2 linked regions of the Archangium violaceum genome follow. The protein of the gene in region 1 interacts with the protein of each later gene in a pairwise test. Links are inferred from orthologs where the notes say so. Each region holds a gene or a part of one and is shown on either strand. Other genes may lie near its edges. The genes, in order: JQX13_RS37205 and JQX13_RS33300.

Region 1 (3,306 bases):
GCATCATCCTCGGCTCGTGGTGGGCGTACGCGGTGCTCGGCTGGGGCGGCTACTGGGCGTGGGATCCGGTGGAGAACGCGTCCTTCCTTCCGTGGCTGACGTCCACCGCGTTCATGCACTCCACACTGGTGCACGAGCGCAAGAAGATGCTGAAGCTGTGGACGCTGAGCCTGGTGCTCTCCAGCTTCGTGCTCACCATCCTGGGCACGTTCATGACACGAAGCGGCATCTTCAACTCGGTGCACAGCTTCACGCAGTCGGACATCGGCCCCACGTTCCTGGTGTTCATCGCCGTGCTGCTGTTCGTGTCCATCGCGCTGCTGGCCACGCGCGGGCACCTGCTGGTGGCCGAGAGCAGCCTCAAGTCGATGCTGTCGCGCGAGGCCACCGTGCTGGTGAACAACCTGGTGTTCGTGGCCATCACCTTCACGGTGCTGCTGGGGACGCTCTACCCGCTCATCTCCGAGGCCGTGCGCGGCATCCGGGTGAGCGTGGGCGAGCCGTACTTCAACAAGATGGCGGTGCCCGGCGGTGTGATGGTGCTGTTCCTGATGGGCGTGGGCCCGATGCTGCCGTGGGGCAGCTCGGATCCGAAGATGGTGCGCGAGCGCTTCTGGGTGCCGGCGGCGGTGGGCCTGGCGGTGGTGGGCGCGTGCCTGGCGGGCGGGCTGAGGGGCTTCTACCCGCTGCTCACCTTCGGACTGGCGGGCTTCGTCACCGTCATCACCCTGCGCGAGCTGGCGCTGCCGGTGAAGGTGCGGATGAGCGAGCGCAAGGAGGGCTTCGTCACGGCGCTCGTGGGCAGCGCCACCAAGGCGCGGCGGCGCTTCGGCGGCTACATCGTGCACCTGGGCATCGTCATCATCTTCGTGGCCGTGGCGGGCTCGTCCGCGTACGTGACGCACACCTCGGGCACGGTGCGCCAGGGCGAGACGCTCAAGGTGGGCGACTACCAGGTGAAGTACCTGGGGCTCACCAGCGGCCAGGAGCCGCACCGCACCTACATGGCCACGCGGGTGCAGGTGACGGCGCCGGACGGCAGCGTCAGCGAGATGGCACCCCGGATGAACTACTACGAGCGCATGACGGATCCGGTGGGCACGCCGGCGGTGCGCGAGACGGTGAAGGAAGACCTCTACCTGTCGCTGATGGCCTTCTCCGAGGAGCGGGGCACGGCGAGCTTCAACGCGTGGATCTTCCCGCTGGTGGGGTGGATCTGGTGGAGCATCCCCGTGCTGGTGCTGGGGACGCTGATCGCGCTGTGGCCGTCGCGGAAGGCGCGCGCGGTGGCGCAGGCCGAGACGCCGGCGGCGGGTGCTCCGCCCGAGGCGGGTGGTGAGATGAATCGGGGTGCGGCATGAAATGGCGCGTCACGCTCAGCTTCGTCGTCGTGTGCCTGGGCCTGCTGGCGGTGCTCTACAAGGGCTTCGGCAGCAACCCGCGCGAGGTGCCCTTCATGCTCAAGGGCCAGCCGGCATCGCCCTTCACGCTGCGGGCGCTGAACAGCGGGATGCGGGTGAGCCTGGACGAGCTCAAGGGCCGGCCCGTGGTCATCAACTTCTGGGCGTCCTGGTGCGGGCCCTGCAAGATGGAGCACCCGGTACTCGAGTGGGGCGCGCGGGAGTTCGGCGGCCAGGCCCAGTTCCTGGGCATGGTCTTCGAGGACACCGAGGACAACGCGCGGCGGTTCCTGTCGCAGATGGGCGCGAGCTTCCCCCAGCTGGTGGATCCCAACTCGCAGGTGGCGGTGGACTACGGCGTGGCCGGCGTGCCGGAGACGTACTTCATCGACGCGCAGGGCATCATCCGGGGCAAGCACGTGGGGCCGATCGATCCGGAGTCGCTGGCGAACTGGCTCAAGGAGCTGTCCACGAGCGCCCCCACGGCGAAGCAGTAGCCTCGAAACTCCAGTAGACTCCGAGAGGCAAGAGCCCAGGGCCCGAGGGCCCGGGTGCCGGAGGCCGTAGCCCATGCGGTGCAAGGAGTGCGGAGAGGGCGCCAGGGACGAGACCCTGCGCTACTGCGAGAACTGTGGGGCGAAGATGCCCACGCCCCCACCCGGCACCATCCGCCGGACGGGTACACGCACCGCCATCCAGACATCGGGGAGGACGCGGAGCACCACGGCGGTGCCCGCCGCCTCCGCCCGAAGCGAGGCCGAGGACACGCCGCCCCGCCCGCGCCCGGCACGCGCGGAGGAGGAGGACGAGCGCACGGATCCGGGCCTGCCCCCGAAGCCGCCGTACGACGGACCGGTGTGGCTGGCGCACGTCCCGGGACACTCGCCGAGCGTGCTGGGCGTGGGGCTGCTCGCGGTGGCGCTGGTGCTCTCCATCCTGCCCTTCTTCGCGGGAGTGGGGCCCTTCTGGTCCCTGGTGGTATTCGTGGGCGGGTGGCTGGTGACGGCGCGCGAGCTGCGCGGGGCCGGAGAGAAGCACCCGCTGGTGGATTGGGTGCCCGACAGCCTGCTGCGCCCGGTGGTGCCGGCGGTGTTCGTGGTGGTGACGGCGGCGCTGGCGATCCGGATGCTCGGCATCGGCCTCACGCCCCTGCTGTGGCTGGGAGGCGCGGGGCTGCTCGGCTTCGACCAGTACCGCAAGGAGTACGTGGGAGGGACCGGGTGGAGCCGCCTCTTCGAGCCGCGCCAACTGCTTCGGGGGGTGGCCCCGGTGGCGCTCGGAGGTACGGCGCTGTGCCTGGCGGCGCTGTTCCTCACGTGGGTCCCCGCGCGAACCTCGACGCACGGCCCGGGTCCGGTGCCCCAGGCGCCGCCGGAGCTGCGCGTGGTGGACGCGCCCCGCCCGGCCGACGACGTCCTCTACAACCTGCTCGAGGAGTCCTACGACAAGGGCTGGGACCAGCCATTCGCCGTGTCGGTGGAGCTGATGCTCCTCGCGGTGCTGGGCGTGATGGCGCTGCGCCCGGAGGTGCCGAGGCCGGATTGGCTGCGCTTCTCACCCATCGGGGTGGTGGTGCTCGGCCTCATCTGGATGCTCGTGCACGGAGGGCTGCTCGCGGGCCCCCTGCTCTTCCTGGCGGGCCTGGCCGCGGTGGGCTTCGCCTCGGTGTACCGGGCATTCTCGCGAGAGGCGTGAGCGCGAGGACCCACGCCTCCGATGCGCGCACCTAGTGGAGCTGCTCCGGCTTCTTGATGGCCGGGCAGGTCTTGTCGCAGGACTCGGTGGCGGCACGGAACTTGTCCCCGCAGCGGGCCATGCACTTGGCGGCGGCCTCTCCATTGCTCTCATCCGGCTTCGGGCAGGCCAGGGCGCAGGACGCCACCGCCGAGTTGGCCTTCTGCGAACA
Region 2 (3,150 bases), 990 kb from region 1 along the record:
GGCCTCTTCCTGACAATGGCGGGGTTGTCGTTGTTGGTGCTCGGGGTGGCGGCCCTGGCGCGCGAGCCCCGGCACGTGGCGGAAGGCCCGGGCGGTGAGGGGGCGCGGCTCTCCTGGGACGAGGTGAAGGAGCGGTTGCTCTCCCTGTGGCACCAGCCCGGCACGGGCTGGATGCTGCTCTTCATCGGCACCTACAAGCTGGGCGAGACGATGGTGGACGTGCTCTTCAAGCCCTTCCTCGTCGACATGGGCTTCACGGCCGCGCAGATCGGCCAGTGGGTGGGGACGTGGGGCACCGTGGCGTCGCTGCTCGGCTCGGCCGCGGGCGGACTGCTCGCCAGCCGGATGCCGCTGCTGGGGGCGTTGGCCCTCGCCTCGTGCCTGCGCGTGTTCCCGCTCGGAGGGGAGTGGTGGCTGGCGCTCCATGGTCCCACGGCGTCGGGCGTCATCGCCGTCACGGTGGCGGAGCACTTCTTCGGAGGGGTGCTCACCACGGTCCTGTTCGCGTTCATGATGTCGCGGGTGGACCGGCGCATCGGGGCCACGCACTACACGTTGCTGGCGAGCGTGGAGGTGCTGGGCAAATCGCCTGGGGGGCCCCTGGCTGGCCTGCTCGCCACCGGGGCGGGCTGGAGCTACGCGGACGTGTTCCTGTTCGGCATGGTGCTCTCGGTGGCCTTCGTGTTGCTCCTGTTCCCCCTGCGCCGGACGGAGCCCTCGCCCCAGCCCGCTTCACCTCCGGTATAGGAAGAGGGAGTCGGGAGCGGCTGTTCGTTCGCCGGTAGAATGGGCGGAAGGGGGCTGGCATGGCGGGCCGGATTCCGTTACCTGCTCGCCTCGCGGGGGCCCGGTAGGGCAAAGAGGAGCCACATGGAAGCGAAGAAGAAGGTCGGAGTCATCGCGGCGGTATTCGGGCTGGCCGTGGCGGTCATTCCCTTTCTCCTCCCGACGGGCCCGAGCTCGAGCCTGGACGCGGCGCGTTTCCTCGAGGCCGGCAGCTTCGCGCTCGGCGCGGCCGTGGTGTTCGCCGGGGGGCTGCTCACCGCGATGACGCCGTGCGTCTACCCGCTCATCCCCATCACCGTGTCCGTCTTCGGGGCGCGCAAGGCCGAGGGCCGGGGCAAGGCGCTCGTGCTGACCAGCGCGTACATCGTCGGCATGGGGGGGGTGTTCAGCGCGCTGGGCGTGCTGGCGGCGAAGACGGGGCAGGCCTTCGGCTCGATGCTCGGGAGTCCCGTGGTGGTGACGGGGCTGGCGGTGTTCCTCCTGGCGTTGGCCACGTCCATGTTCGGCGCCTTCGAGCTGGCGCTGCCCCAGGAGCTGCAGCAGCGGCTCAACTCGGTGGGGGGCTCGGGCCTCACGGGGGCCTTCCTCATGGGCAGCGTGTCCGGCTTCCTCGCGGCCCCGTGCACCGGGCCGGTCCTGACGGGCCTGCTGGCCTTCGTGGCGAAGTCGCAGAGCACCGTGCTCGGCGCGGCGCTGCTCTTCATCTACGCGCTCGGCATTGGCGTGCCCTTCTTCCTCATCGGCGTCTTCACCGTGCGGCTGCCCCGGGGCGGCGTGTGGATGGAGTGGGTGAAGAGCGTGCTGGGCATCGTGCTGGTGGCGCTCGCCATCTCGTACCTGAAGGACGGTTTCCCGGCGGTGGGCGGGGTGGTGAAGGGCCTGGCCGATCAGCTCGGTCGCGCACCCGGCGCGGCCATCGCCGCGGTGCTGGCCATGCTGGGCGTGCTGCTGGGCGCCATCCACCTGTCCTTCAAGGAGGGCGCGCGCGACTTCACGCTCAAGGGCTTCGGCGTGGCGTTGGTGGTGGTGGCGCTGGTGGTGCGGGGGGGCGCCATGGACACGAAGAGCGTGGGCTCCCTGTGGGTGTCGCTCGGCCTGATGGAGCAGCCGAAGGCGCCCTCCTTCGAGTGGCACGCGGTGATGCCGGCCAAGGGCAGCGGCTTCTCGTCCGAGTCCTTCGAGCAGGTGCTGGCCCGCGCGAGGAGCGAGGGCCGGCCGGTGATGATCGACTTCTTCGCGGAGTGGTGCGCGGCCTGCAAGGAGCTGGACCGTGAGACGTACCCGGCCCTCGAGGTCATCGAGGAGTCGGGCCGCTTCGTCAACGTGAAGGTCGACGCCACGAACGGCGATGACGCCCTGGACGCGCTGATGGAGCGCTTCGGGGTGGAGGGCCTGCCCACGGTGGCGTTCATCTCCTCCACCGGGGAGCTCCTCCCGGCCCCCCGGGTGACGGGCTTCCTCGAGCCGCGCTCCTTCGTCGTGGAGATGAAGAAGGTCAACTAGCGCGAGCGCCCGTCGCGGCGGCTACGCGTCGCGGTGGACGGTGTCGGGCGAGAAGGCGGGGAGGCAGATGGCGATGTACTCGGCGCCCTCGGCCTCGGGGGTGCTGTAGCGCACCCACTCGCCGGGCTCGGTCACCACGGCCTGCCCCGCGCGCACGTCCAGGTGCCCGCCCTTGTGCTCCACACGCAACAGGCCCTTGAGCACCACGGTCATCTCCCGGAACTCGGGCGTCTGGCCGGGCTCCACCCACCCTCCGGGGCTGCGCATGTGGGCGACGCTGAGATCGCCCTGCTTCGTGTTCACCCGCCCCACGTACTCGTCGATGAGCTTGGGCTTGTTGCCCGCGGCGGTGATGCGCGTGGGGGCGGCGATGAGGGTCGGCATGGCTCGTTCTCCTGGGGAAGGGGTACGGCGTGCTACCGGACGGAGTCGCCGGCCACCGCGGGGCTGCCGCTGGCCTTCAGGAACTCGAGCGCCTTGTCCAGCACCTCGTCCCTTCCGGCCTGGATACCCGCGAGTGTCGGCCTCACGAAGACCTGGGGCCTCAGGCCCATCCGCTGCAACTGGCGTCCATCCACGTGCCGCACGTCGTGGCCGGTGAAGATGAGCGAGATGCCGCCGGGCAGCACCAGGTCCGTGATGTCGCCGTTGGCACCCGCGCTCGGGCTGCCGATGAAGGTGGTGCCGTTCGCGACCTCGAAGAACAGGCCCGAGTGCTCGGACTGGCTGATGGCCCGCTCGTCGATGAGCATCACCGTCCGGCCGCGGTACAGGGTCACGTTGGCCTTCGGCAGCTCCTGGAAGAACTTGAACCGGCCATTCGCCTCCTCCTTGGAGACGGCCGAGATGACGTTGCGCTCG

What was found.
Region 2: the proteins of JQX13_RS37205 (region 1) and JQX13_RS33300 interact in binary tests that used the Escherichia coli proteins (3 or more experiments, as listed by UniProt). The link is inferred for Archangium violaceum from one-to-one orthologs.

The regions. Positions count from the first base shown.
Region 1 is NZ_CP069338.1:8,750,242-8,753,547, reverse strand. What follows is about bases 128-3,127. They hold JQX13_RS37205 (TlpA family protein disulfide reductase), read left to right. Parts: upstream 128-1,357; coding sequence 1,358-1,897; downstream 1,898-3,127. Other genes in these bases: JQX13_RS37195 (hypothetical protein), read right to left, coding at 3,127-3,127; JQX13_RS37200 (hypothetical protein), read left to right, coding at 1,971-3,095; JQX13_RS37210 (heme lyase CcmF/NrfE family subunit), read left to right, coding at 128-1,361. Outside these bases: more of JQX13_RS37210, read left to right, coding at 1-127; more of JQX13_RS37195, read right to left, coding at 3,128-3,306. UniProt on the Escherichia coli protein: Involved in disulfide bond formation. Catalyzes a late, reductive step in the assembly of periplasmic c-type cytochromes, probably the reduction of disulfide bonds of the apocytochrome c to allow covalent linkage with the heme.
Region 2 is NZ_CP069338.1:7,761,826-7,764,975, forward strand. What follows is about bases 236-3,079. They hold JQX13_RS33300 (protein-disulfide reductase DsbD family protein), read left to right. Parts: upstream 236-870; coding sequence 871-2,289; downstream 2,290-3,079. Other genes in these bases: JQX13_RS33295 (MFS transporter), read left to right, coding at 236-747; JQX13_RS33305 (cupin domain-containing protein), read right to left, coding at 2,311-2,673; JQX13_RS33310 (S41 family peptidase), read right to left, coding at 2,706-3,079. In the rest of the region: more of JQX13_RS33295, read left to right, coding at 1-235; more of JQX13_RS33310, read right to left, coding at 3,080-3,150. UniProt on the Escherichia coli protein: Required to facilitate the formation of correct disulfide bonds in some periplasmic proteins and for the assembly of the periplasmic c-type cytochromes.